Regions from separate parts of the Geobacillus sp. WSUCF-018B genome, predicted to be linked through region 1. Evidence: riboswitches for the same ligand, from Rfam matches in the RefSeq annotation. Region 1 holds a riboswitch; the other holds the start of a gene.
What was found. A riboswitch is a leader RNA that binds a small molecule or an ion and turns the genes downstream of it on or off. The one in region 1 is predicted to bind S-adenosylmethionine.

Region 1 (9,909 bases):
CCAAGCTTTGAAGGCTTGGCGGGCTGATTGCTATGGCGTTGAAACTGACGGCCGCTCTTTCACAAACGACAGCGCCCGCTCGAAATCGGCGATCAAATCGTTGACATCCTCAAGCCCGACGCTCAGCCGCAACAAGCCGTCGGTAATGCCGCGCCGGAGCCTCTCTTCTTTTGGCATCGCCGCATGCGACATTTTCGCTGGGTGCGATAAAATTGACTCGACCGCCCCAAGGCTGACAGCAAACACCGGCAGGCGGACGTTTCGGACGAACGTCCGAGCCGCTTCTTCATCGGCTAGGCGGAACGACAGCACAGCGCCAAACCCGGCCGCCTGATGGCGCTGGATGTCATGGCCTGGGTGGTGCGAAAGCCCTGGATAATACACATCTTCCACTTTCGGATGGCGCGCCAAATACTCAGCGATGGCCAGGGCGGATTCGGACGACTGCTTCAGCCGAACGTGGAGCGTTTTTAATCCCCGCAGCACAAGCCACGCATCTTGGACGCCAAGGACGGCGCCAAACGCGTTTTGCAGTTTGTACAATTCTTTTCCCAATTCCTCGTCTTTCACGACCGCCAGCCCGGCGACGACGTCGCTATGGCCGGCTAAAAATTTCGTGGCGCTGTGAAGGATGACATCGACTCCAAGATCAAGCGGCCGCTGCAACGCCGGCGTCATGAACGTATTATCCAAGAACGTCAAACAGCCATGCGCCTTCGCCAGCTTGACGACGCCTTGAATGTCGGTCACTTTTAACAATGGGTTGGACGGCGTTTCCATATAAATGACTTTCGTGTTCGGCCGGATGTTTTCCGCCACTGCGTTTAAATCGGTCATATCGACAAACGTATATTCAATGCCAAAGCGGCCGAGCACCTCCGTAATCATCCGGTACGTGCCGCCGTAGACGTCTTCGGTCACGAGGACGTGGTCGCCTTTTGAGAGAAGCAAAAACGCCGTTGAAATAGCCGCCATGCCAGAAGCGAACGCAAACCCGCGCGTTCCGCCTTCTAACGCCGCGATCGTTTCCTCAAGCGCCTCGCGCGTCGGGTTGCCGGAGCGGCTGTAGTCGTATTTGCCGAATGAATCGAAATCGAACTGATGGAACGTGGAGGCGTGCTGGATCGGCACGCTCACCGCCCCCGTTTCGCGATCGACTTTCCATTCATTATGGAGCAGTTTCGTTGAAAACGACCATTCCCGTTCCATCGCTTACACCTCTTTCATGTGTTTGAACGCTTGCGCCAAGTCGGCGATTAAATCATCCGCATGTTCGATGCCGACCGAGAAGCGGAGCAGTCGGTTGCAGACGCCGTTTTGGATGCGGATTTCTTCCGGAATGTCGGCGTGCGTCTGCGTCGCCGGGTACGTGATGAAGCTTTCGACTCCGCCTAAGCTTTCCGCGAATGTAATGAGGCGCAAGCTTTTTAAAAACCCGTTCACCCACTTTTCATCGGCAATCCGGAACGACAGCATCCCGCCTCTTCCTGGATATAAGACGTCTGTAACATCTTCATGTTCGCGCAAAAAGGCGCTGATGCGCTTGGCGTTTTCTTCATGCTGGCGCATCCTTAGCGCCAGCGTTTTCATCCCGCGAATCAACAGCCACGAATCAAACGGCGACAAAACCGCGCCGATGGCGTTCTGATACTCGGCCAGGCGTTGACAGAGCTCCTCGCCCTTGGCGACGACAAGGCCAGCCAACACGTCGTTATGGCCGCCTAAATATTTCGTGGCGCTGTGGATGACAATATCGGCGCCTTGTTCGATCGGGCGTTGGAGCACCGGCGTGTAAAACGTGTTATCGACGATCAGCAGCAGCCCATGCCGTTTGGCGAGCTTGGCGACCGCCGAAATATCCGCCTCCTGCATCAATGGGTTCGTCGGCGTTTCCAAAAAGATGGCTTTCGTTTTTTCCGTGATTTTTTCTTCCACAGCATCAAGATCGGCAAAATCGACGTAATGAAAGCCGAGACCGTACTTGCGCCAGCCGCGCTCAAACAGGCGGTACGTCCCGCCGTAAAGGTCGGCCGATACGAGAAACTCGTCTCCGCTCTCAAACAAGGCGAGCACTGTCTGAATGGCGGCCATGCCGGAGCTGAACGCATAGCCTTGGTCGCCGCCTTCCAGTCTCGCGATCGCTTCTTCGACGATTTTGCGCGTCGGGTTGCCGGTGCGGATATAGTCAAACCCGGTCGACTCCCCGATGCCGGCATGGCGGTAGGCGGTGGAAAAATAAACTGGCGGGTTGACCGTCCCCGTCACCGTTTCGCTCCGGTTGCCAATTTGCGCTAACAGCGTCTCTAGTTTCTCCATCTCATCTCTCTCCTTCTGTTGAAAATTCCATCATGGATCAACAGCCAACCACTTAACGCCCAACGAAGCGCCGCTGTTGGTCAAGCAGCGGCTGAGGGCCTTGATCCTCGACGCCTCTCGGTTGAGGGAGCAGCCGCTTGAGCAAATAAAAAAAGTCTTCTAAGAAGAAGACTTTTCCATACGCACATGGTCATGCTTCTTCTTATCTGCCGAATTGAATGCTCAATTCGCTGGATTTAGCACCTGGCCGTCGGGCGGCTGGTTGCTGAAGCTTCATTGGGCCAGTTCCCTCCGCTTCTCTTGATAAGAACCGCTGCGTATTTAATTTTGTTAATTGTTAATTTATTAAAAAATGTAACGCATTCCGGCCATTTTTGCAAGTCATTTTTTTGCCGGCGCCAATGTTCGGCAAGTTCACGAAAAATTCGAGCCCTTCGTTAACATCTTTTTGCCTAAATATGTTACAATAACAAGTGAACTTGCGCTTTCATGGAGGATGATCATGGCGACAGCAACAGGAACGATGCGCGATTATACGCTTTACAGCAGGGAGCTGCAAGAAGAAATCGGGTTGCTTGTCTACTTGCCAAGCAATTTTTCTCCGTTGCATAAATATTCTTTATTAATCGCGCAAGACGGCAAGGATTATTTTATGTACGGAAAAATCAAAACCGTGATCGAGACGCTCATGGACGAAGGAACGATCGACCGAACGATCGTTGTCGGCATCCCGTACCGGAACGTCAGCGACCGCTACGAGAAATACCACCCGGCCGGTCGAAAAAACGAAGCCTATATCCGCTTTTTGGCCCATGAGCTCGCGCCGTTTTTGGATCGCGAGCTGCCGACGTATCAAATGGGCAAAGGACGAGCGCTGATTGGCGATTCGCTGGGAGGAACCGTTTCGCTTCTAGCCGGGCTGTTGTATCCGCATACATTTGGAAAAATCGCCATGCAGTCTCCTTACATTGACGACTCGGTGCTCGAACGCATCCGCGCGTTCCGCGACCCGTCGCTTCTTTCCCTTTACCATTCCGTCGGCGCAGAAGAAATGGCGGTCAAAACGACGGACGGCCATGTACGCGATTTTATCACCCCGAACCGGGCCGCACGGGACTTATTGATCGAAAAGCGGTTTCCCTACACGTACCATGAATTTGCCGGCGGGCATGCATGGACGTATTGGCAGCCGGATGTGCCCCGGGCGGTATCGGCCATTTTGTCGCTGTAAATAACGGCAAACGAACCATCTAAAGGAGGGAAAGCGGAATGAAGTACGGCATTGTCATTTTTCCGCCAAAGCGGATTCAAGACTTCGCCAACTCGTACCGGAAGCGGTACGACAGCCATTACGCCCTCATCCCGCCGCACATTACATTGAAATACCCGTTTGAGGCGGATGAGGAGCAAATCAAAGAAATGACGAAAGAGCTGCGCCGCATCGCAGCGGAAACGGAGCCAATTCCGATCAAAGTGACGAAATTCAGCTCGTTTTACCCGACAAGCCACATCATTTATTTGAAAGTCGAGCCAAACGAAGTGCTGGAACGGTTGCACGAGAAGCTGCACAGCGGCTTGTTTGCCGGGGAGCCGGAATTCGTGTTCGTGCCGCACATTACAATTGGCCGCGATTTGCCGAATGCGGAATACGCTGACGTCTACAGCCAACTGCGGCTGCAAAACGTCCATTTTGAAGAGACGGTCGACCGGTTCCACCTTCTTTACCAGCTCGAGAACGGATCATGGACTGTCTATGAAACCTTTATCGTTGGAGGAAAGGAAACGGGAGAATGAACGTCGCCATTGGAACAACGGAAGACCGCGCGTTGTATGAAGACGCGTTGCGCGTCCGTCGGATTGTATTCATCGAAGAGCAAAACGTGCCGGAAGAAGAAGAAATCGATGCATTTGAACATGAATCGTTCCATCTCGTCCTATACGATGGCGAACAAGCAGTCGCAGCCGGCCGGTTTCGCCTGGTCGATGAAGGGGTTGGCAAAGCGGAGCGCATCTGCGTTTTGCCGGCTTACCGCGGCCGCGGCGTCGGCCGGATGGTGATGGAGGCGTTGGAGCAGCTTGCGAAAACAAAAGGGGCGAAAAAAGTGAAGCTGAACGCCCAGACGCACGCCGAACCGTTTTATAAGAAGCTCGGCTATGAGACGATATCCGGCGTGTTTATGGACGCCGGCATCCCGCACGTCGCCATGGTCAAGCCGCTCGAATGACAGCCGGATAAAAGGGAGCTTTGCGCACGCAAGCTCCCTTTTGCTTACTTTTTGTTGTTCAACATATTGGCGATCGTGTTCAAATCAATTTGTTTGCCGTTATGGACGATCGCCTTGACGATTTGATCCTCAAGTTCTTTTGGCACTTTCCGGTTGGCAATTTGCGCCACCCGCTTCACCACTTGGCGCACCGTTTTTTCATCGCTGAAATTGGCGTTTTGCAGCGAGTTGGCGAGCTCAAAAACGTCTTTCATATTGACACCTGTTTTCTGTTCGATGTTTTTAAAAAATTGCTGATCCATCGTTCCGCCTCCTTCTCCCTGCTATATCGTATGATGCTCCCGCCTCGGCGTGCATCAAATTAGGGAAAGAAAAATACGAGCCGCTCCGTGGCGCCGAAACGGCCCGTATCCCATTCGCTTTTTCCGTTAGGCGACAAATGCCGCGCCGACAATAATCAACAAAATGAACAACACGACAATCAGCACAAAGCCACCGCCATAGCCACCGCCATAGCCGTAGCCGTAAGGATAACCATAACCGCAGAAGCCCATCATAATGTGCACCTCCTTCTCCGTTTACTGTATCGTATTCACCGGCTTAGCGGGGCGTATGGGCGCAAAGGCCATTTTGTCATCCAAATCGGCGGAACAGCTCGGCAAATTCCCGCTCCTTCTTCGCAAACCATTGCTCGATGTAGTCCAAGTTGCCTTGTACACTTTTTAAAAATCCATTGTTCAATTTTTCGATTTCTTGCAGCTGTTTGTTAAAGTCCTTTCCCCATTGTTCAAACAGGCGGATGAACGTTTCATGCCCTTCTTTGCGCGACGCAACCCAATTTTCGAGCGCTTTTTCCAACTCTTTGCTCACACTTTCCCCTCCTTTCTTACTGTTGTATGCAAAAACGACTGCCCGAGGTGAAGGCGTCCCCGTTCTTTTTTTGCCTTGCCATATGGTAAAGTAAAGATGAACGGCAACATGAAAGGGAGGGAACGAATGTGAGACAAATTGAAACAGTTGAGCAATTCGAGGCGGCCATTTCCGGCGATAAGCCAGCGATTATGAAGTTTTACACAACTTGGTGTCCAGACTGCGTGCGCCTGAACATGTTCATCGATGACATCATCCGCGATTACGGGCAGTACGACTGGTTCGAAATCGACCGAGACCAGTTTCCAGATCTTGGTGAGAAGTACCAAGTGCTTGGCATTCCAAGTCTTCTTGTGTTCCGAAACGGGGAAAAAATCGCCCATCTGCATAGCGCCGATGCGAAAACGCCGGAAGAAGTGCGCGCCTTTTTGCAATCGCTGCCGGCTTGATAGCCCTGCCGCGCCTCCCACGGCTCTGCCTAAGGCACGGCATGAAAACCGCCGCCCACGCTTCGGGCGGCGGTTTTCACTCCAGAGCGTATTTGATTGTATTTTCCACACGTGCCCGTACACATCCAGACGGCAGACTTAGTATTCAATCTCGTCGTAATCTTTCGGCTGGCGCGTCAATTGCGGATTATCAAACATAAATTCAATCGAAATTTCCTCATCGGTCGTCCGCGTTCGCTCCGGACGGCCGTTCGTTTTTAATTGGATTTGGATTTCCTCATCGGTTGTTTTCGTTCGTTTGTTTTCCATTGTTTTTGTCCTCCTCAACGTTAGTTTCGCAGCAGCGGCTGGACTTTTTGAATGAGCTCCGTCATTTTTGCCGCCTGTTTTTCATAGAGCACTTTTGCCTCTTGCGAATCGGTTTGCAGTGCGTACAATTCGAAATCAGCTTGCACTTTTTTCATCGCAGCCAACAGCAGCTTTTTCTCTTGCGGTTCCGCCACTTGAATTTTGTCGTCATACAAATCGACCGTCAGCTGCCCATACGAATCCACTTGGGCAAGAAAGACGTTTTCCACTGCCACTCCTTGCTTGTCAAGCTGTTCCTTCAGCCAGCCGCGGCCAAGCCCCATCGTAGCGAGCGGCTCATCCAAAATCATGCCGTCCATGATGACCGTCTGCGGCTCTTTTTCCCGCGGCGGGTTTGGGAACACGTCGCCGACAGTGAGCGGCTGCTTTTCCCGCTTCAGCAACACGTTCAAGTCGCCGTTCGGCTCAAGCACCGCAAACTCGACGTCGGCGACGCGAAACACATCTTTTTTGCGCAGCTGTTCGAGCAGCTCGTCAACCGTATATTTCTCCCGTTTCAAATTTTCCTCTAAAATTTTGCCGTTTTTAATAAAAACCGTGGAGTTGCCCTCGACAAAATCGCGAAATTTCTTGTTGCGCAGCGAGAGTCGAGCGACAGCCACTGGAAACAGCGACCAAATCAAAATGCTGGTGATGCCTTCTTGCAGCGAAATTCCTAAGTCGACCGACATCGTTCCAGCGATATCGCCGACGGTAATGCCGACGATGTATTCAAAAAACGACAATTTTGATAATTGCTTTTTGCCGAGAATGCGGGTGATCACAAACAACCCGATTAAAATGCAAATCGAACGAATGGCGGTTTCTAACCATATAGGCATCGATCATGCTCCTTACTTTCCGTGATATTGCGGCTCCTCGAACTCGAGCCGGCCGATCCGGTCTTTCAGTTCGGCGATGATCTCCTCAGTGGAAAGCATCGCCTCATGAAACGTCCGCTGCGCCGTTTCATCCTGGGAAGTGAGCGCCAGCTGTTGCAGCCCAGCGTGAATGCCTTTTAGGCTCGCCAACGTTTGTTTCACTTGCGAGGCAACAGTCATCCGCGTCCCTCCTTATCCTTTCGGGCGGAACAAGAGCGCTCCGATAAACCCGAACACAATAGCGGCGGAAATGCCGGCGCTTGTCACTTCAAACATGCCGGTCAACACGCCGACAATGCCGTGTTTTTCCGCCTCTTGCATCGCGCCGTGAACGAGCGCGTTGCCGAAGCTTGTAATCGGAATCGTCGCCCCGGCGCCGGCAAAATCAATGAGCGGCTCATACAAACCGAATCCATCCAAAATCGCCCCGACGACGACGAGACTCGTCAACGTATGCGCAGGTGTCAGTTTAAACACATCCATCAAAATTTGCCCGATCACGCAAATCAGCCCGCCGACGACAAACGCCCAAAAAAACATGGCCAACACGCTACGCCTCACCTCCGTACTCGATCGCCACCGCATGGGCGATGCACGGGATCGTTTCGTTTTGCTGAAACGACAATGGCGACAACAGCGCCCCTGTCGCCACCACCAAAATGCGCTTCAGTTCGCCGCGGCGCATCCGTTTGATGAGATGCCCGTAAACGACGACAGCGGAACAAGCCGCCCCGCTCGCTCCGGATAAAACCGGCTGTCCGTCACGGTAAATGAGAAGTCCGCAATCTTGGTAGCGCTCTTCATCGATGTCAATGCCGTGCTGACGCAGCAAGTCAAGGGAGACTTGGCGTCCGATTCGCCCTAGATCGCCGGTGACGATCAAATCGTAATACGATGCATCGATTTGCATGTCGCGCAAATGCGCCTCAATCGTATCGACCGCCGCCGGCGCCATCGCTCCACCCATGTTGAACGGGTCGGCAAGCCCCATATCCACAACGCGGCCGATCGTCGCTGCCGTCACGCGCGGCCCGTCCCCTTTCGGGCTGACGATCGCCACGCCAGCTCCCGTTACCGTCCACTGCGCTGTCGGCGGCTTTTGCCCACCGTATTCGGTTGGATAGCGGAACTGCTTTTCGACAGCGGTGTTATGGCTTGACGCACCGGTTAAGATATAGTCTGCCCCGCCATAGTTGGTAATAAAAGCGCTGAGCGCAAGCCCTTCCATGGAGGTTGAGCAGGCGCCAAAAATGCCAAGGTACGGCATGCCGAGCGTTCGGGCGGCAAAACTTGTCGGCGTCATCTGGTTGATCAAATCGCCGGCGATGAGAAACTGCACCTTTTCCTTCTCTAATCCGGCTTTTTCCATCGCCTGAAACGCTGCTTCTTCCATGAGCACGCGGTGCGCCTTCTCGTACGACTCCTCTCCGAGCCATAAATCTTCGTGAAGAAGATCAAAGTCTTCCGCGAGGCGGCCGTTCGCCTCAAACGGCCCGCCGACCGCCGCTGTTGCGATGATTGCCGGCTTGTTCGCAAACACCCATGTGCGGTGCCCTTTCAGCATTACAATCCCCCCCACTGGGTCGCAATCGTTTTGACAAGGGCGATGACAAACGCGGCAAACGTGCCGAACAAAATGACCGAGCCGGCCAGTTTAAACATGTTCGACCCGACGCCGAGCACAAACCCTTCTGTCCGATGCTCAATAGCAGCGGAAATGACGGCGTTGCCAAACCCTGTCACCGGCACGGCGCTTCCCGCCCCAGCGAATTGGGCGATCCGGTCATAAACGCCAAACCCAGTTAAAATCATCGACAAAAAGACCATCGTCGCCACCGTTGGGTTCCCTGCTGTTTGTTCGGTGAAGTCAAAAAAGTACATGTAAAAATAAGAAATCGCCTGTCCAATCACGCAAATGATGCCGCCGACGAGAAACGCGCAGGCGCAGTTGCGGACGATCGGGCGCTTCGTTTCCCGCTCTTTTTCAAATAAGTGATACTCTTGTTGGACTGGAGTCAATTTTTTTCGCTTTTCATTCGCCATAACGACACCTCTTATGTTTGCTCTTTGCTCAGCGCCTTAATGCGCCCGATTTCGCGGTTGACTTTTCGCCCATCCCAATGCCGTTTCCCCATGTTCGCTTTTAACTCCTTCGTTTTCCAAAAAATTTTCAAATCACTGGAAGAAATGATGTCATAACCAGGAAACATGTTGCGCAATCGGCTATCGACGTCCTTTTCAATCTTCTTTCGATTCCACCGCTGCAAATGCGGAATTTGATAAGCAACGAGCAACTTCTCGCCCGTGTTGACCGCGACAACATCCCGGACGTCGTCGCGTTGGCGCAAATAGGAGGCGGCCCGCTCGGCCGGCCCTTGGTCAAGCTCGGCGTTCTTCGTCGTCCCGGATGTGTGCGCCCGAAGCAAGTTTGCCCCTTGCAGCGATTGCTTTTGTTCGGTTTCCTCTTTTGCGCAGCCGCTGACCGCGATCACCACGGCGACAACGACCAACCACCATGTTTTCATCGCCATCAACCCATTCGTTTTATGTATTTCCGTGAAGCGGGGGAAAAGGTTGGCGTGCTGCCAACCTTCCCGCCCCCAACATAACATCCGCCTCAGCAAATGTTATTGTTGTTTATATTGTGGCTCTTCGTTTTGAATTTCTTGCACGCGTGAGTTCACTAAATCGATGACGGCTTGCGTTTGTTGAGCAGCTTGTTGGTAAAGCTGTTTAGCGGCTTGGTTTTCCGTTTGCAACGCAAACGTTTCAAAGCTGGCTTGAGCGGCTTTTAATCCCGCTAACGTTTGTTTCACTTGT
Region 2 (19,491 bases), on a different contig from region 1:
GAAACACCAACATGACCGCCGTAATCAGCCCAACAACTTTCAGCAGCGAAAAAACGACTGTTACGGCATCTTTGTTCCACGTTTTTTTATAAAATGGATAAATTGCACCGAGAGCGATCACGATCAGAGCATAATAAGGAACAAGTGCTGAAAACTGGGTGCGGATCCATGTCACAATATGATCGAGCAAAATCGATGATGTGCCGCCGATGGACACCGGGACGAAAAATACGAAAATGCCGATGGCACTAAAGACGAAAAACTTCCATGCCCCGCTGGCCGGCGTTGGCGTCGGCACGGATGGCGCTATATTTGTATCCGTTTTCATTCTCCTCCACCCCCATTGTTCTTTTTACCCCAACTTGCGCGGCCGGAAGCATAGCCGCTTCCGGTCGCCAAACGCTTTGGCGAAAGACGATTCCTCCCTTCAGATGCACACCTTGCCTTCTTTCACCACCACCTCCCCGCCTTTGATCACCGTCTCAACACGGTTGACTCCGTAATGGTACATGATCTGCACATAATTCGGAACGTTGAAAATGACCAAATCCGCCTTCTTCCCCGGCTCGAGGCTGCCGACAAGATGCGCGCGGCCGATGGCGTGGGCGGCATTGATCGTGGCGGCGGCCATCGCTTCAGCGGGAGTCATGCCCATATGCAGGCAGGCTAGGCTCATGACAAGCGGCAGCGAGACGGTCGGCGACGAACCAGGGTTGCAGTCGGTCGCTAAGGCGACGGGAACGCCGGCGTCGATCAGACGGCGGGCGTCGGCGGCTTGGGTCATGAGGAAAAACGCCGTGCCCGGCAAGAGAACGCCGATGACGCCGCCATCGGCCATGCGGCGGATTCCTTCGTCCGATGCCCGAAGCAGGTGGTCGGCGGAGATGGCGCCGACTTCGGCGGCCAGTTCCGCCCCGCCGTACGGTTCGATTTCATCAGCGTGAATTTTCGGCGTCAAGCCGTGCGCTTTCCCTGCTTCGAGGATGAGGCGCGCCTGGTCGGGGGTAAAGACGCCGCGCTCGCAAAAGACGTCGTTGAACTCGGCGAGCCCCCGCCGGCTCACTTCGGGAATCATCTCGTCGATGACAAGGCGGACGTATTCATCCGGATCGTGCTTCCACTCCGGCGGAACGGCGTGGGCGCCAAGAAACGTGGAGACGATATCGACCGGGTGGGTGTCATCGAGACGCTTGGCGACTTCAAGCTGCTTGATTTCGTGCTCAAGGCTTAAACCATAGCCGCTTTTTGCTTCGACGGTCGTGACCCCATGAAGCAAAAACTGATCGAGCCGCCGCTTGCTTTCTTCATACAACATCTCTTCCGACGCCTCGCGCGTCGCTTTTGTCGTCGCATGAATGCCGCCGCCGGCGTTCATGATTTCCATGTACGTCGCCCCGCCGAGCCGCATCGTCCATTCGTGTTCGCGGCTGCCGGCGTACACAAGATGGGTGTGCGGGTCGATGAGGCCAGGGGTGACCGTTTTGCCTTTGGCGTCGATCACTTCGGCTTCGGCGAGCCGATCGGCAAATTGGCGGGCCAGTTCATCGTCCGTCCCAACCGCCACGATCGTGCCGTTTTCGATCCAGACGCTGCCGTTTTCGATGATGCCTAGATCGCTCATCTTCTCCTTGACGAGCGGAGCCGCGGAGCTTCCCGCCAGCGTGACGAGCTGGCGGGCGCGGCGGACAAAAAGCGGGCGCATATGGATCCCCCTTTCTACTTGAGCATCGGCATATCGATGCCTTTTTCTTTCGCTGTCCGAATGGCGAGCTCATACCCAGCGTCGGCGTGGCGGACCACACCAAGCCCCGGGTCGGTCGTCAACACGCGCTCCAGCCGTTTTTCCGCCTCTTTCGTGCCGTCGGCGACGATGACCATGCCGGCGTGAATGGAGTAGCCCATGCCGACGCCGCCGCCGTGGTGAACCGACACCCAGCTTGCGCCGCCGACCGCATTCAACAGCGCGTTTAAAATCGGCCAGTCGGCGATGGCGTCGCTTCCGTCTTTCATTCCTTCCGTCTCCCGGTTCGGCGAAGCAACGGAGCCCGAATCCAAATGATCGCGGCCGATGACGATCGGCGCTTTCAGCTCGCCTTTGGCCACCATGTCGTTGATGATTTTCCCGAACTTCGCCCGCTCGCCGTAGCCGAGCCAACAAATGCGCGCCGGCAGCCCTTGGAATTGAATGCGTTTTTGCGCCATGCGAATCCAATGGCAAAGACGCTCATTGTCGCTGAATTCACGCAAAATGACTTCATCGGTTTTATAAATGTCTTCCGGGTCGCCGGATAATGCCACCCAGCGGAACGGCCCTTTTCCTTCGCAAAAGAGCGGACGGATGTAGGCCGGCACAAAACCCGGGAAGGAAAAGGCGTCGTCCACCCCTTCGTCTTTTGCCACTTGGCGGATGTTGTTGCCGTAATCAAACGTCACCGCCCCTTGCTTTTGCATCGCCAGCATCGCTCGAACATGCGCGGCAATCGATTGTTTGGCGCGGGCAACGTACTGCTTCGGATCGCGCGCCCGCAGCTCAGCCGCCTCATCAAGCGTCAACCCCGCGGGGATGTAGCCGTTTAACGGATCATGGGCGGACGTTTGATCGGTCAAGACGTCCGGAACAAAGCCCATGTCAACGAGCCGCGGCAACACTTCAGCCGCATTGCCGACAAGGCCGATCGACAGCGCTTTTTTCTCTTCCTTCGCCCGTCTGGCCATGGCCAGCGCGGCGTCCAGGCTGTCGGTCATCGTGTCAAGGTATTTCGTGTCCAAGCGGCGCTGGATGCGGGCCGGATCGACTTCGATGGCGAGGCAGACGCCGCCGTTCATCGTCACGGCGAGCGGCTGCGCCCCGCCCATGCCGCCAAGGCCGGCGGTTAGCGTGATCGTCCCGGCCAGCGTGCCGCCAAAGTGCTGGCGCGCCACTTCGGCAAACGTTTCATACGTCCCTTGGACGATCCCTTGGCTGCCGATGTAAATCCAGCTCCCGGCCGTCATTTGTCCGTACATGATCAACCCTTTTTTATCAAGTTCGTGGAAATGGTCCCACGTCGCCCATGCGGGCACGAGGTTGGAGTTGGCGATCAGCACGCGCGGGGCGTCCGGATGCGTGCGAAATACCGCCACCGGCTTGCCGGATTGAATGAGCAACGTTTCATCGTTTTCTAAACGAAGAAGGGTGTCCACAATCGCCTCGTAACATTCCCAGTTGCGCGCCGCCTTGCCGATGCCGCCGTAGACGATCAATTCCTCCGGCCGCTCGGCGACATCGGGATGCAAATTGTTGTTCAGCATCCGCAGCGCCGCTTCTTGAATCCATCCTTTCGCCCGCCGCTCTGTTCCCGCAAACGAGCGTACGGTCCGTTTTTCTGCCATCGTCATCCTCTCCTTTTTCCTCTTTGCTTTTCATTGTAAGGGAGCAAAGAAGGAGAAGATAGGCGCACGTCTTTTAAAAGTGATCACATTTTTTTGAATTTTCTATTTCCTCTCCGTTTTATTTGTTCATTTTTTTCGATATCGATCCATTTCTTTTGAAATATACGCCGCCCCCTCTCGCCCGCGATCCGGCAAGGCTGCGCTTTGCCACAGACAAAACCGCCTACCGCGGTGATGACGGTTTCAGCCGTTGTTCATCGCGGTAGGCGGTCGGCGTCTGGTTCAGTTCGGCTTTAAAGACGCGCGTCAAATAATGGGCGGTGCGAAACCCGGTTTGTTCGGCGATTTCTTTAATCGACAAATCCGTCTGCCGAAGCAGCCGTTTCGCTTCCTCAAGCCGCCGGTTGGTCAGCCACTGGCGAAACGTCACGCCGCGCTTTTTCGACAACAAATGGCTGAAATACGCGGGGCTGCGCCCGGCGGCGGCCGCGACCCGCTCAAGCGTGAGCGACGGATCGCGAAAATGCGCCTCCATATAGCGGAGGCCGCGCTCCACGGCGTCGACGCGCGCGTCTTCCTCGGCCTGCTTGGCCTCATGGAACAATCGATATAAAAATAAAATCAATTCTTGAACGATGCGATACAAGACGGGATTGTACAAAATGTCTTGAAAAATGCGCATATACTCCCGCTCGGTTCCGCCGCGGTCAAGGCCGTATGTTTTCATAAACCGGCGGATTTGCGCCAAGATGCTCGTCAGCCGCGTCCGCACCATCTCCGGGCTCGGAAACGGCGGCTTCCAATGGGAGAATTCGCGCCGCAGCCATCGCTTCACCCCTTCATGGTCGAACCGCTCGAGCATCTCGATCCATTGCCGCTGCTCCTCGGGCGTCAAAAAGGGATCGAGCTCACGCCACTGTTCGTATTCCGAAGCGGGAGCGATCACTTGGCGATAGCCAATGAAAAACGTCGTCTCCAGCAACCGGCGGGCCGCTTGGTATTGCCCGCGCACCGTTTTCCGACCATCAGGCGGCATCACGACAACCGCGAGCGGCTCATGATGCTCCTCTTCCCAATCGCGCAACAGCTTCCACGCCTCTTCTTTCCCGTCGCCCGGCAAATCGGGAAGCAGGCAAACCGCCATATGGGTGAGCGGCAATACGCGCGCCCGTCCGCGAAACGGATAGCTCGTTAAAAAGCGGATCACTTCCCGAGACAAGGCAGGCTGTTCCGCCTGCACAAGCCATACATGCGCGGAGGCCGCGGAAGGAAAATCGCAAAACAAGGAGCGGTAATCGTCGTGATGGGCGTCCAATCCCGCCGGCAAGCCTGGGCGTCCCGGGGAACGCGACGCCGCCGCCCGCAGCGCCTGCTTCAGCCTGGCGGGCTCAAGCGGCTTCACAAGCAAATCGACGCATTGCCAGTCGATGGCTTGTTTCGCCCGCGCAAACGTCGCCTCGGCCGTTGCGGCAATCACGCGTTGGCAAAACAAGCGGACGTGGGATGTCGCCTTCGACCATCGTTCATACGGAATCATATCCAGTTCGACGTACAATAGCTCCGGCGCCTCCCTCTCCAAGACGGCCATCATCTCCTCCACGGTGGCTGCCGTATACACCCGCTCAATCGGCAAGGAATACGCGGACACGAGCCAGCGGATCGCTTCCCGTTCTTTGTCATCCCGTTCGGCAATGACCAATTTCACGTTCTCACCGCCTTGGCTGCAAGCGTTGAAAATGAAGGAGCGCCTCCATGCAAAAGGCGGCCGCCAACGCCACCGTTTTTCCGCCTTCATCCCAGAGTGGATTGACTTCGCAAAGATCGACGCTGATCGTTTTCGGATGAGAAACGATTCGGCGGACGAGAGCGCGCACTAGCGACGGAGCGAGTCCAAACGGCGACGGCGCGCTCACCCCCGGCGCGGCAGCCGCGCTGATGGCGTCCATGCAAATGGTCAACATCACGGCATCGTGATGAGCGGCAAATTCCTCGATTTGTTCATAGGCGGCCTCGATCGGCCCTGCGGTCAGCTCGTCTTCAAGCATGTACCGGCAGCCGTACGTCTCGGCCGCCGCAAACAGCGCCGCCGTGTTGCCAAGCCGCTGAATGCCGAGGCAGAAGTAACGGACCCGTTCGTCTTGATCCAATATTTGCCGAAACATCGTCCCGGACGTCGGCCCGTCATCGTACGGGCGCAAGTCGAAATGGGCGTCAATGTTGAGGATGCCAAGGCGGGCTTCGGGCCCGAGCGCTTCGCGAACGCCCAAGTAATGGCCGTACGCCGTCTCATGGCCGCCGCCGATCACGATAGACGCCATCCCGTTTTTCAGCAGGCGGGCGACCGCCTTCCCAAGTTCAGTCTGGCTTTGTTCGAGCCGTTCATCGACGCAAACGACATCGCCTGCGTCATAGACAACGACCCCTTCCGGAAGATGCCAAGGCAGCCGGGCCAGCGCCGCTTTGACGGCGGCCGGCGCCTCTTTCGCCCCTTGGCGGCCTTGGTTGCGGCGCACTCCTTCGTCGCACGCAAACCCGATGAATGCCGCCGCTCGTTCCACCGTCTCCAATGGCTGCGACAAATCGAGCAAGCGAATGCGCTGATGAAGACGAAACGCCTGCTCATCGCTCACGCTGTCAATCCGTCCCGTCCAACGGCCGGCGTCTGGCGGTTGATACATGAGACCATCTCCTTTCCATCATCAGCTGCTTGTTTCTTTCGCCACAGCTTTGCCGTTCTCCTCCTCATGCACGCGAAAAGAGGAAATCGCCGCCGTTTGGCGAATAAAAAAACATGATTGACAACAGAAAGGGTGTTCCACATGAAGCCAATGACCAACTTGCACGCTGTCATCGCCGGTCAAAGCGCGCCGCCCCCATGCGACGAAACGCTCGGCGTCCGCCTGACGGAAGCCCGAGACGGCTATGCGAAAGGCGTATGGACGATCAGCGAATCGCTGCTCAACGGCAACGGGGTGATTATGGGCGGGTTCGTCGGGGCGGCGGCGGACATTCTCATGGCGTATGCGGTGACGACCTTGCTTCGCGATGACCAGCTGCACGCGTCCATCAACTTGCAGACGACGTTTCACCGCCCAGCGGCGGCTGGAGAAGCCGAAATCGAGGCGCGGGTGGAAAAGTTCGGGAAAACCGTCGCCTATGTAACCGCCATCGTGCGGCAAAACGGCAAAGAGGTGGCGAGCGCCACGTCGTCGGTGCTGATCATGGACAAACCGTGAAGGTGATGGATCTCCAAAAGGCGTTTTTGCGCATGCTCGTTCTCCTTGGATTCGACGAGGCCAAACAGCAGCTGCTGTTGTTGTTTTGAAACGCATGGAAAGCGATGATCAGAGGAATCCGAGAAAACCGGTGAAAAACGATGATGTTCGCCAAATCGGTGGTTTTGTTGAAAAAGGAGAACCAATTTCACAAGGTTTCCCCACTTGAGAAGAGGCGTTGTCGAGTTGCCTTTTTCGTGACATCATCAGTCCTCAATGGCGAAACGAGGTGAGGCGCAGCCGTTTTCGACCAGTTGCCAAGCGCCGGAGAAAGCGCTGTCAAAAACAGCCGCTCTCCGGCGCCTTTTGTTGCTTGTTACCCACGGACAAACGTTTTCGGCATTACGACGGCGACGACTTGCCCGCGGGCGCACAGTTCGCCGTTGGCGAACACTTCGGTGTCCACTTTCCATTTTTTCGGATGAATCTCCGTCACAGTGCCGACGGCGACAAGCGGCACTCCATGCGGCGTCGGCTTGACGAAATCGACGTGAAGCGACGCAGTAACAAAGCGCGGCGGCGTTTCCCCGCTTCCCGGCTCATGGCCGTTTTTCCGATGCAAGGCAAGCGCCGCCGACCCGGTGCCATGGCAGTCGATGAGCGAGGCGATCAGCCCGCCGTACACAAACCCAGGGATCGCCGTATGTTCCGGGCGCGGCGTGTAGACGGTCACCGTTTTGTCCCCGTCCCAGCCGGTGCGGAAATGATGGCCTTGCTCATTCAGCCGTCCGCAGCCATAGCACCAGGCAAATTCATCCGGGTAGTCGTCTTGAATGGCGTGGATAACTTGCGGCTCCATCTGTTCTCCTCCTCTCCCCTTTACCTATACGCGGTGCACTCCCTATTTTCCTTCTTGCACGGCAAAAGGCGGCCATACCGATGGCCGCCTTCCCCTTCGTTCATTGCGCCGGCTCGTAAAACTCGATCCATTCGCCGTCCGGGCCAAGGAAAAATAAGTATTTCGCCCCGTTTGGGAGCGTTGTAATCTCCTCCCACACAAGCGGGACGCCGAGCGACTGAAGCCGTTCTTTTTCCTGCTCGATGCCTTCGACCGTAAACGCCACGTGGTGCACTTTTCCTTCCGTCGGCAAGTTCGGGTTGTATCCTTCGATCAGCTCGACGATGATCGAGCCGTCAATCCCTAAAAACGCCAGTTTCATCGTTCCGTTCGTATGAATCATTTCGTCAAGCAACTCCAGGCCGACGACGTTTTGGTAAAATGCCTTTGATGCCTCGATGTCTTTTACTTGAATGCCGACATGCTCAAATTTTTTGACTGCCATTCGTCCTCTTCCTTTCTATGACTCCATTAACCATACAGCTTGTAAATACGGCGTCATCCGCATTGGAAAAACCCCTTTTTTCCCAAGCTCTGTCCATATGTAGCGATCAAGGGCGTACGGTCCGTCCGCCTTCCATTCGTCCGCCTCGCTGTCGGTCAACAACACTGAAAAGGTTGTCCCTTGCGCTTTCCCATACAAGTGGGTATATCCGCCCCCGCGGTCGACATAAACCGCCGCTTCAGGGTCAAACCGAATCAGCTCCGCCTGCACGCAGCGCATGACATGAACGGCGAACGCAGCGGCACGGAGATGAGCGGCCATGCAAGCTCGGATCGACATGTCCCTCTTCACTATTTCCCCCTTCACCCCCTATCGACAAAAACCCCTTTCGCCTCGGAATGATGCGAAAGGGGGCAGCCGTTCTTATCATCCAAAGCGAGACCGCTTTGCGGGTGTTAGCACCTTGCCGGCAGGTTGCTGTGGGGTCATCAAGCCCGTTCTCTCGCCCACTCTTGATAAGACGTATGATCATTTGTCTTTCATGTTACCATATCGAATCCCATAGAAGCAATCGCTTTTTTGTTTATTCCGCCACTTCTGGCTGCTCGGACGTGACGCCGACATCTTTCCACGTCAGCTTCGAGCTCGGGTCAACCGTAAAGTTGGCGACACGGTTGTTGACCGCATAGATGGCGGAACGATACAACGTTGGGATGACCGGCACTTCTTCGTTCATTAGCTTTTGCCACTCGCTGTAAATTTTCCGGCGATACTCCTTATCAAACGCCTGCTCGGAATGGCCTTTTTCTAGCAGCTCATCATTTTTCTCGTTCACCCAACGCGAGTAGTTGAACATGACGTTGCGGCCGTACAATCCGTACGGGTCGACGTCCGTTCCAGTTCCCCAAGCGGCGGCGTAGACATCCACTTTCGGATCGTCTTTTTCGACCATATCGTAGAAGGAGTTGAACTCCGCCAAGCGTCCGTCCACAAGTTGGACATCGAGGCCCACATCTTTCCAGCATTGCATATAAAATTTGGCCAGCGGTTCAGCGATGTCCCCACCGCTCATCGCCAAGAAGTTGACCTTGAATTTTTTGCCGTTTGGATCTTCGCGGAGGCCATCGCCATCCACATCTTTATATCCCGCTTCATCCAGCAATTGTTTCGCTTTTTCCGGATTGTACGTATACCCTTTGATGGAACTGTCATGATAGCCCGGGAACGACGGCGGAATGAGCGTGTTCGCCGGGAAGCGCAAACCATGATACAGGCGGTCGGCCACCTCTTGGTTGTTGATGGCGTACGCCATGGCTTGGCGCAGTTTTTTGTTTTGGAATTTCGGATTGTCCATTACGTTTTCCTGCTTTTTCGCATCCCAATGGCCGAGTTTAAAGCCGATATAGTTGTACGCCAAATCCACTCTGCCGATAAACTGAATGTTTTTCGTCCCTTTCGCGTTCAAATATTGGTCAGTCGGGAACTCAGCGACGTCAATTTCGCCTTTTTTCAGCGCTTGCAGGACGACTTGCGGGCTGACGACTTTCAAAATGACGCCTTCCAAGTTCGGTTTGCCAGCCCAGTAGTCATCATTGCGAACAAATTCGACCGACTCGCCCGGAACGATTTTCTTCACTTTAAACGGACCGAACCCGATCGGGTTTTTCCGGATTTTATCCGATTTCGCCAAGTCTTTGATCGGAATGTCTTTCAAGTAATGCTTCGGCAGCGGATACGCCCAAATGCCAGTCAACACCGACGGATTGGCCTGTTTCCATGTGATCGTCAACGTCTTTTTGTCGATGACTTTAATGCCGGAAATTTTATCCGCTTTGCCGCTATGATATTCTTCCATCCCGACGATGCCTTGGATGAGCGCATCGCCATAGCGGACGCCGGTGTAATCTTTATGGCCGATGACCAAATACGCATACTCCAAGTCTTCGGCGGTCACCGGCTGGCCGTCATGCCAATTCACATTGTCTTTAATATGGATTGTCATCGTCTTTTTATCATCCGACAACTCATACGTGGCAGCCCCATCATTTGTAATTTCATAGTCACCGTTCGTCCGGAAAAGCGACTCGTCAAAAAATTGCAAAATCTCTGCGTCGGGCGCTCCGGTGTAGAATGCATAGCTGAGCGTCCCTTCAAACGGCGTATCGGACACAAGGCCGTATTTCAACACGCCGCCATCGATGATTTTCCCGTCGTTTTTCACCGTCATCGGGAATTTGCTGATGTCTTCCTTCTGAGCCGCCGGTTTTTCGTTATTGTTGCCCTTTCCGCTCGTTGTGTCGGATTTGCCCGTGCACCCGGCGAGCACGAGCAAGAGCGCGGCGAGAGCCGCCAGCCATTTTCTCTTCACATTTTCTTCCCCCTTATCCTAGTCGTTGTCTTGCATCAGCCGCACGTTTCAGCGCTTGGCCGATGAAATTTATGCACAGCATCATCACTAAAATAAGCAATGACGCAGGCAACCAAACCCACCATTTGTTTTGCAAAACATCCGGGTTGGTCGCATAGCTGACCAACGTCCCTAAGCTCGGCGTGCTCTCCGGCAGCCCGAAGCCAAGATACGTGAGCCCGGACTCGATGCCGATGTTGCCCGCCAAATTTAACGTCAAATTGACGATAATGATCGAGCTGAGGTTGGGCAAAATTTGAAAAATAATGATTTTCCAATCTGGCGTGCCGAGCGTTTTTGACGCGCTGACATAATCCAGCTCGCGCTCGGCAAGCGTTTTGGCGCGGATCAGCCGGGCTTTGCCCGTCCACAAAAACGCGCTCATGATCAAAATGAACGTCAATACATTATATTTAGGCACAGTGGCGACAAAAACAATAACGAGCATCAAAAACGGCAGAACGAGAATGAAATCGATGATGCGCATAATGACATTGTCAATCCAGCCGCCGAAATAGCCGGCCACCAATCCGACAATGAGGCCGATCGCCCCAGTGATGAGCGTAATGGCCAGCCCGATCGTAAACGAATTGCGGGCGCCGATGATGAGCTGGCCAAACACGTCGCGCCCTCCGTAGTCTGTGCCAAGCCAGTGTTCCGCTGACGGCGGAGAATAGATGGAAAGAAAATCCACTTTCACGATTTCCTCTTGATCCAAAAAGAGCGACACGCCATAGACGATCGACAAAAGGATTCCTAAAATGATGAGCGAACCAAGCGCGAGCCGATCCCGAGCCACCTCCCGCCACATGATCGAAAAGGCGGAAGGGCTTTTCTCGATGTTCGCTCCGGCCGGCGTTGGGCCGCTGATTTCCGCTTTCATGTCAGCTGCCTTCCTCCTTCCCTACTCAATCCGGATGCGCGGGTCGACCGCACTCAAAATGATGTCCGACAACAGCGTGCCCACCAGCGTCGCCAGGCCGGAAATCATGACGAGCGCCGTCACGACGCTGTAATCCCGCTGCATAATCGACTGCAAAAACAGCTGGCCAAGCCCCGGATAGCTGTAGATCGACTCCAAAAACACGGAACCGCCGACAAGCCCGGTGATCTCATACCCTAAAAACGCCGCGATTGGCAAAAACGAATTGCGCAAAATATGGCGCCAATAGATGTGCCGCTCCGGCACGCCTTTCGCCCGCGCCGTTTTCACGAAATCTTTCACTTTCGTATCGACGATTTCGCTGCGCAAATATTGAATCGTAACGACCGTGTTGATGAGCGCTCCCGACAACGCCGGAAGCATGAGATGGTTCAATTTGCTTAAATAGTAAGCGAGCGTCCCTTCCTCGACCTGAACGTCCACACTGCCGCCGGTTGGAAACCAGCCAAGGTGAAAGCCGAAAATAAACAGCATGATCAAAGCAAAAATGAACAGCGGCGTGGCAAACCCGAGATAGCTGTAGCCGACGATCAGCTTATCAGCCCATGTATCTGTCCATCGCCCCGACACGATGCCAAGCGGAATGGCAATCAGGTACGTCAAAATTAAAATCGCCGCCGACAGCAACACCGTATTCCCGATCCGTCCGGCCAGCAGATCAGTGACCGGCTGCTGGTGGGTATAGGAAAGGCCGAGATCCCCTTGCAGCATGTTTTTCACCCAACGGATGTATTGAATATGTACCGGATCATTCAAGCCAAGTTTTTCCCGCATTTCCTCAAGCGTCTGCGGATCCATTTTCGGGTTGGCCGCCAGCTGCCCCGTCAGCGCATCGCCCGGCATCGCCTTCGCCAGCAAGAAAATGAGGACGCTCAGCAAAAACAATTGCGGAATCATAATGAGGATTCGCCGTAAAATAAATTTCAGCATCTTCCCGTCTTCCCCTCTTTACGGAATGGCCACCGAGTGCGTCGGCGAAATCGGCTTGAGCGGGTGAGCCCGGCCGTTTGCATCAAAATAGCGGGAATACGACTGCTCATATTCTTTTTCCACTTCGCGGCGAAGCGCCTCCTGCCGGCCGCGTTCGCGCGGATCGGCGTTCGGAATGGCGGAGAGCAGACGTTTCGTATAAATATGTTGAGGATTCGTAAAAATCTCCTCGCTCGTCCCTTCCTCCACGAGCCGGCCGCGGTACATAATGCCGATGCGGTCGCACATATGCCGGATGATCCCTAAATCATGGCTGATGAACAAATACGTCAGCCCGTACTCCTGCTGGATTTCTTTCATGAAATTCAACACTTGCGCCTGCACCGACACATCAAGCGCCGACACCGGCTCATCGGCGATGATGAGCTTCGGATTGAGCGTGAGCGCCCGCGCAATGCCGATGCGTTGGCGCTGTCCGCCGGAAAATTCATGCGGATATTTGTAAATCGACTCCGCGCTCAAGCCGACCCGCTCTAAAACGTATTGCACCTTCTGCCGCTCCTCTTGCGGGGACAGGCGTTCAAAATTGCGGAGCGGCTCGGCGACAATGTCGAGCACACGTTTGCGCGGATTGAGCGAAGAATACGGATCTTGGAAAATCATCTGGATGTCTTTCCGATACGGATGAAACTCGCGGCGGCGAAGCTTTGTCAAATCCGTCCCTTCAAACAGCACTTCCCCGGCCGTGGCGCGGATCAAACCGATAATCGCGCGCCCTGTCGTCGTCTTGCCGCAGCCGGACTCGCCGACGAGCCCGTACGTTTCCCCTTTGTTCAGCGTGAAACTGACATCGTCCACCGCGCGGACATGGTCGACCACCCGGCGAAAAAAACCGCCGCGCACCGGATAGTATACTTTCAAATGGTTGACGTTAAGAAGCGCCATAGCCGATTCCACCTACCGTTTGATCATCGGGAAAATAAAAATGTTGGTAACATGTGCAACGCACCCAGTGCCCCGGCTCCACTTCCCGCAACTTCGGATCCGATTCGTGCTTATCCGCCCCAATCCAGCTGATGCGCGGCTGGAAGCGGCAGCCGCGCCGCGGCAGTTTATGCAGCGGCGGAACGATCCCTTGGATGACGTGGAGTCGTTCCTTTTTCGTCTGCGCAGACGGGATCGACTGCAACAATGAGCGAGTGTATGGATGAAGCGGACGGTGAAAAATGGTATCGACGTCCGCTAACTCAACGATTTCCCCAGCATACATGACCGCCACACGGTCCGCCATTTCCGCCACCACCCCCAAATCATGCGTGATTAAAATAATGCTCGTTTTCATTTGCCGCTGCAACTCTTTGAGCAGCCCTATGATCTGCGCCTGAATCGTCACATCAAGCGCCGTTGTCGGTTCATCGGCGATGAGCAGGGCGGGCTCGCAGGCGATGGCGATCGCGATGACGACCCGCTGCCGCATCCCCCCGGACAACTCGTGCGGATAACGGTGGTACACCTTTTCCGGCTCCGGAATGCCGACTTTGCGAAGCAAGACGATCGTTCGCTTCTTTTTTTCGGCTGCTGACAGCCGCAGATGGTAATCCATGCTTTCTTCGATCTGCCGGCCGACCGTCATGAGCGGATTGAGCGCCGTTAACGGATCCTGAAAGATCATCCCGATTTCTTTGCCGCGGATGCGATTGAGTTCGGCAACGGAGAGCGACAGCAAATTTGTCCCTTTAAAGTGCAGGCGCCCCTCAATTTTTGTCTTTTCGGGCGGGTGGAGACCCATGATCGACAAAGCGAGTGAGCTTTTGCCGCAACCCGACTCCCCGACGAGAGCGACGACTTCGTTCTCTCCGATCGCCAGCGAAACGTCGTCGACCGCCGCATAATAGTCATCACCGATGCGGAAAGAGACTCGCAACTCCTCAATTTCCAATAACGTTTGCTTTGCCAATGTGTCCTTCTCCCTTTTGTTAGTATTACTAAAATTTTATACTATATATAATATTTAGATAATATTCTATCATTTTTTTTCTAAATTCAATATTTATAGAAAAAATGTCAGTAAATTTTTTGATTCCTTTCCAGTCTTATACCTCATAGAAAAACATGACTGTGAACTACAGCTCAGTTTCAACCACTATTTTTTGGACAATAAATAAGCAGATGCTCCACGAAAGGAACATCTGCCTAAGCAATGAACAAAAAAGTGGAAAAGGACACAGCTTGACCGCGGCCGCCCATTCACGATCGATTATTGCTTTGTTCCCTATAGTTATTTAAACGCCATCGCCGCCCGCACCGCTTTTTTCCAGCCATCGTAGAGCATCGTTCGCTTGTCGTCATCCATCTTCGGCTCAAACCGGCGCTCGAGCTGCCATTGGGCGGCGATGTCATCTCGGCTGTTCCAGTAGCCGACGGCCAATCCGGCCAAATACGCCGCACCCAAGGCCGTCGTTTCATTCACGACCGGACGTTCGACCGGAACGGCAAGCAAATCGCTCTGGAATTGCATAAGGAAATTGTTTTTCACCGCCCCGCCGTCAACGCGCAACGTGGTCAGCGAGATGCCGGAATCGGCTTCCATGGCGGCGAGCACATCTTTTGTCTGGTAAGCGAGCGATTCCAAGGTGGCCCGGATGAAATGCTCTTTCGTTGTGCCGCGCGTGAGGCCAAACACCGCCCCGCGCACTTCGCTGTCCCAATACGGCGTGCCAAGCCCGACGAACGCTGGGACGACATACACCCCGTCGGTCGACTCGACTTTTTCGGCGTACGCTTCGCTGTCAGCCGCCGTTTTGATCATCCGCAAGCCGTCGCGCAGCCATTGAATGGCCGAACCGGCGACGAAAATGCTGCCTTCAAGGGCGTATTCAACCTTGCCGTCAATTCCCCAGGCGATCGTTGTGAGCAGCCCGTGTTTCGATTGCACCGCTTTTTCCCCCGTATTCATCAGCATAAAGCAACCGGTGCCGTACGTATTTTTCGCCATCCCTTCCGTAAAGCACGCCTGGCCGAACAAAGCCGCCTGCTGGTCGCCCGCGGCTCCCGCGATCGGCACCTCCACGCCGAAGAAATGATACGGAACCGTTTTCGCGTATACTTCCGAGGACGGGCGCACCTCAGGAAGCATCGCCTTTGGCACGTTTAAAATCGCAAGCAGCTCGTCATCCCACTCGAGCGTATGAATGTTAAACATTAATGTGCGCGACGCGTTCGAGTAATCGGTTACATGGGCGCGGCCGCCGGACAGCTTCCAAATGAGCCACGTATCAATCGTGCCAAAGAGCAGCTCTCCTCGCTCCGCCCGTTCGCGCGCCCCCTCGACATGGTCCAAAATCCATTTCACTTTTGTCCCGGAAAAATAGGCGTCAATAAGCAAGCCGGTTTTTTCGCGGAATAGCGGGTCATACCCTTTCGCTTTCAGTTCATCGCAAATGCCGGCCGTCTGCCGCGACTGCCAGACGATGGCGTTGTAAATCGGGTTGCCGGTGTCTTTCTCCCACACCACCGTCGTTTCCCGCTGGTTCGTAATGCCGATCGCCGCCACTTGTTCCGGCTTCACTTGCGCCTCGGACAAGACGCTGGCAATGACCGCAAGCACCGATCCCCAAATTTCATTGGCGTTGTGCTCGACCCAGCCGGGCTGCGGAAAATATTGCGTAAACTCTTTTTGCGCCATATGGACGATTTCGCCCTTTTGATTGAACAAAATCGCGCGCGAACTCGTTGTGCCTTGGTCGATGGCTAAAATGTATTGATTCATGACATTCTTCCCCCTTCACCTTTATTTGCTTACAAACCCGGTACGCCAACTAGAGAGAACGGCGGCTTGCGGCGCTGGCTGTTTTTCCTTTTGCCATCTTCGCCGCCGCCAAAACGACTGCGGTTGCCGCCAGCACTCCCCATAATGCGCCTGTCGGTTTTCCCAAGAAAACGGCTTTATAGACCAAACTGCCTAACGCGCCGCCAAGCAGCGGTCCGACGATCGGCACCCACGCATACGCCCAATTCGATGACCCTTTCCCTGGGATTGGCAACAAAAAGTGGGCTAACCGAGGCCCAAAGTCGCGGGCCGGATTAATGGCGTATCCCGTCGTGCCGCCGAGCGACAGGCCGATCGCCACGATCAAAAAACCAACGACAAACGGATTAAGCCCATCGGCGAACTGGTTGGCGCCAATGGCCAAGATGGCCAACACCAACACAAACGTGCCGATGATCTCGCTAAGCAAGTTGGCAGCCGCATTCGGCACGGCCGGACCTGTCGCAAACACGCCAAGCTTGACGCCCGGGTCGTCCGTTTCTTTCCAATGCGGCCAATAGTGGAGGTAGACAATGACCGCTCCCATGACGGCCCCAAGCACTTGCGCCGCAATATAGCCCGGCACGTCTTTCCACGGAAAATCACCGGCGAGCGCCAACGCGACTGTCAGCGCTGGATTGAGATGGGCGCCGCTATACTGGCCGACAGCGTATACGGCCACGGCCACCGCCAACCCCCACCCCATCGTAATAACAATCCAGCCGGAGTTGGCCGCGTATGATTTTTTCAAGTTGACCCCGGCGCATACACCAGCGCCGAAAATGATGAGCAAGGCTGTGCCGATGAGCTCCCCTAAAAATGGCGACATTTGTTCTCTTCCCCCTTTTCTTCATTTCGTGATTTCTTCTTCCATTTCCTGTTTGTCCAGCCCCTCCGGAGGGTGAACCGTTGGGCGAAAAAGCAAAAACCCACACACTTCCCCGCTCATCAACGAGGAATATGTGTGGGTCTCCGCTTCTCCACCACAACGTTATTAACTTGCTTTTAGTATATCATCTGTTGAAAACGCTGTCAAACTATTTCTTCGACAAAATTTGCACATAATCGAAGTCGAGCGTATCGATCGCGTCTTCGATATGAAGGCGGGTGATGAACCGGTACGACCGGCCCGGGCGCGATGGCGGCAAGGTTTCCGGAATCGTGTAGGAAAACGGGATCTCCTTTTTCTCGCTCGGCTTGATCGAAAACGCTCCGGCCGCCGGAATGACGGCGACAATGGCATCCAGTTCCTTGCCGTTTTCGATTGTTTTTTGCACGAGCTCCACATCGAGCCGCTCGATCCTTTGTTCCACCGTTCCGCCGTAAATGTGGACGATCCCTTGAATCACTTCTCCTTGGCGCCATAACGATTTATTTAAGATCAAGTCGACGTGCGCCGACCCGACTCCGACTTTTGACATCATTTTGCGAAGCAGCATCGTTGTCACCTCTTTCGCTATCTCTCGTTGTTTACATATACGAAAAAAAACGCGGCCCGTTTCAGCGCCGGAGCAAAAAATAAACAGACGCGCCTAGCGGCGGCGGCCTGTTTCCGGTTGAAACAGACGAACGCGGTTTTTTGTTACCGCTTACATTCGAGATTACCGCATTCGCCTTCCGCTGTCAATTGGTTATTCGTACACATTTTCGTTTTCGATAATGTAATCGATTCGAATGACCGGGACGTCCTGTTGCTCGACTTCCGCGACAATCAAGCCGACGCGGTCATTATAGATGCAAAACATATCCTGCCCTTTGCGAAACGCCGACTCTCCGTACGAAAGCACCATGTGGTAAATTTTATTGTCGCTGAAATAACGGCGGCTTACTCTGCTGCCCAGCCGGACGATCACTTCTTTTCCCGCGATTTTTCCGCGGTACATCCGCTCTCCCCCTTTTTGTCGTTCCTATTCCAATGTATGGGCGTTGTGGCCCGCTCATGACTATTTTCTCCCCGGACGGCCTGTTTTCCTTTGCTGAACAGCATTTTTTCAGCGGGGGACACTTTTTTTCGGAAATTTCCTTTCTTTTGCTTGACGCGGCAGCTCCGAATAGTGTATAGTAAAGTCATCACATAACAGAATATATTTCAGGCATTCATCATGAGGACGCACCTTGGTTGGCTGTGAAGTATATTTTGTTATTTGATAAAAATCTTGAGGTTAGCCAAGTTGGCTAAAGGTATTAGGAGGAATTCAGCATTATGCAACGTGGTAAAGTAAAATGGTTTAACAACGAAAAAGGCTATGGTTTCATCGAAGTGGAAGGCGGTTCGGACGTATTCGTTCACTTCACGGCGATCCAAGGTGAAGGGTTCAAAACGTTGGAAGAAGGCCAAGAAGTTTCGTTTGAAATCGTACAAGGAAACCGCGGACCGCAAGCAGCGAACGTTGTCAAATTATAAGGCTTCGTTGACATAGACGAGAGAACGGGAGCGGAACGAGAGGCACCCTGCTTAAGCAGGGTGCCTTTTTCATTGCGATTTGCATAGATTCAACCAAGCGGCGAACAATAAAAAAAGGGAGGTGTTCATATGGCCAAACGCGATGCCGACGTACATACGGGATACAATGACTTAAAGCAAGTGGAAATGTTCGTCGAGACGGCGGAGAAAATGGTCGGTCAGGCGACGATGCAGCTCGATCCGGAGATGCTCAATCACGCTGCAGAAGCGGTCGAAAACGCCCGCCGCCAACTCGCCCGCGCCCGTCAACAGGCGACTGGCGTCGACGGCGACTTTCTCACCCAGTGCGAACAAAAATTGGCCCGCGCCGAGCACCAGCTTCGCGAGGCGCAGCAATAACAGCAAAACGATATATATAGATGCAACGAAATCGTTTAACATATCCTTGACGGAAAAGTGGCTCATCCATTTTTGACTGTCGAAGGCAAGCCTATGGCTTGCCTCCGTCACGCTTTAGCGTGACGGAAGACCGAACAACGACTCGCTTCCAGACCCATTCATGGGTCTGGAAGCGGTGTTGTTCGGTCACTCGACAGTCGATCCAATGCTCAGTAAAAAATTGCATCTATTAAGGCGGAGGACAAACAGCGATTTCCTTTTGGAGTGAAAAGAAGAACTGCTTTTGAGGTTTCTCCATGTTAAAACGTATGTTCTGTCAATCACCGGCCTTCGCAGCGCATCCGCTTCCTCCGTTCAAACGCCAAAGCTTGCCTGGTCGCAGCCGGCACCGCCCCAGGCCCGCGAAAGCGCAGATTAGGGCTCCTATCGCCCGCACCAACCGCCTCTTGAAAAAAATTCCTTCATTACCGACGCGGACGCGCCGGCGCTGACAGGAGCATCTCTCCGTACTGCCGCATTTGTTCCCCGACCGTGCATTGCTGGATGCAAAACGATTGGGCGTACGTTTTGCCGTACTCTTTCCGGAACGCGCTTTTTAAAAAGCAGCCATCGCAGTACGTTTCCTCCAGCCAAGCGATTTGGTCCAATATTTCTTTGCGTCGGTTCCGCT

Region 2: another riboswitch for S-adenosylmethionine. It lies ahead of CV944_RS11430 (hypothetical protein); the one in region 1 lies ahead of CV944_RS03845 (methionine biosynthesis PLP-dependent protein).

What each region holds. Positions count from the first base shown of each region.
Region 1 covers NZ_PIJF01000007.1:61,113-71,021, reverse strand. Annotated here, with positions in the region: gene metC (cystathionine beta-lyase) at 31-1,209, opposite strand; gene CV944_RS03845 (methionine biosynthesis PLP-dependent protein) at 1,213-2,316, opposite strand; SAM riboswitch class I at 2,516-2,626, opposite strand; gene CV944_RS03840 (alpha/beta hydrolase) at 2,819-3,547, shown strand; gene CV944_RS03835 (YjcG family protein) at 3,586-4,110, shown strand; gene CV944_RS03830 (GNAT family N-acetyltransferase) at 4,107-4,541, shown strand; gene spoVIF (sporulation-specific transcription regulator SpoVIF) at 4,586-4,843, opposite strand; gene CV944_RS03820 (YjcZ family sporulation protein) at 4,970-5,098, opposite strand; gene CV944_RS03815 (hypothetical protein) at 5,175-5,411, opposite strand; partial or broken gene CV944_RS03810 (thioredoxin family protein) at 5,525-5,860, shown strand; gene CV944_RS17410 (hypothetical protein) at 5,999-6,169, opposite strand; gene CV944_RS03805 (DUF421 domain-containing protein) at 6,190-7,050, opposite strand; gene CV944_RS03800 (DUF1657 domain-containing protein) at 7,063-7,269, opposite strand; gene spoVAE (stage V sporulation protein AE) at 7,282-7,638, opposite strand; gene spoVAD (stage V sporulation protein AD) at 7,640-8,653, opposite strand; gene spoVAC (stage V sporulation protein AC) at 8,653-9,132, opposite strand; gene CV944_RS03780 (YhcN/YlaJ family sporulation lipoprotein) at 9,144-9,614, opposite strand; gene CV944_RS03775 (DUF1657 domain-containing protein) at 9,717-9,909, opposite strand, start outside.
Region 2 covers NZ_PIJF01000036.1:8,499-27,989, forward strand. Annotated here, with positions in the region: gene CV944_RS11390 (YjiH family protein) at 1-328, opposite strand, end outside; gene hutI (imidazolonepropionase) at 428-1,702, opposite strand; gene hutU (urocanate hydratase) at 1,717-3,372, opposite strand; gene CV944_RS11405 (helix-turn-helix domain-containing protein) at 3,596-5,077, opposite strand; gene hutG (formimidoylglutamase) at 5,082-6,050, opposite strand; gene CV944_RS11415 (PaaI family thioesterase) at 6,192-6,608, shown strand; gene CV944_RS11420 (PaaI family thioesterase) at 6,964-7,446, opposite strand; gene CV944_RS11425 (VOC family protein) at 7,547-7,930, opposite strand; gene CV944_RS11430 (hypothetical protein) at 7,946-8,269, opposite strand; SAM riboswitch class I at 8,351-8,452, opposite strand; gene opp4A (oligopeptide ABC transporter substrate-binding protein) at 8,514-10,298, opposite strand; gene CV944_RS11440 (ABC transporter permease) at 10,312-11,220, opposite strand; gene opp4B (oligopeptide ABC transporter permease) at 11,242-12,210, opposite strand; gene CV944_RS11450 (ABC transporter ATP-binding protein) at 12,229-13,155, opposite strand; gene CV944_RS11455 (ABC transporter ATP-binding protein) at 13,142-14,167, opposite strand; gene glpK (glycerol kinase GlpK) at 14,489-15,979, opposite strand; gene CV944_RS11465 (MIP/aquaporin family protein) at 16,029-16,847, opposite strand; gene CV944_RS11470 (sporulation protein) at 17,056-17,457, opposite strand; gene CV944_RS11475 (hypothetical protein) at 17,650-17,901, opposite strand; gene cspD (cold-shock protein CspD) at 18,222-18,422, shown strand; gene CV944_RS11485 (DUF2564 family protein) at 18,552-18,821, shown strand; gene CV944_RS11490 (zinc-finger domain-containing protein) at 19,286-19,491, opposite strand, start outside.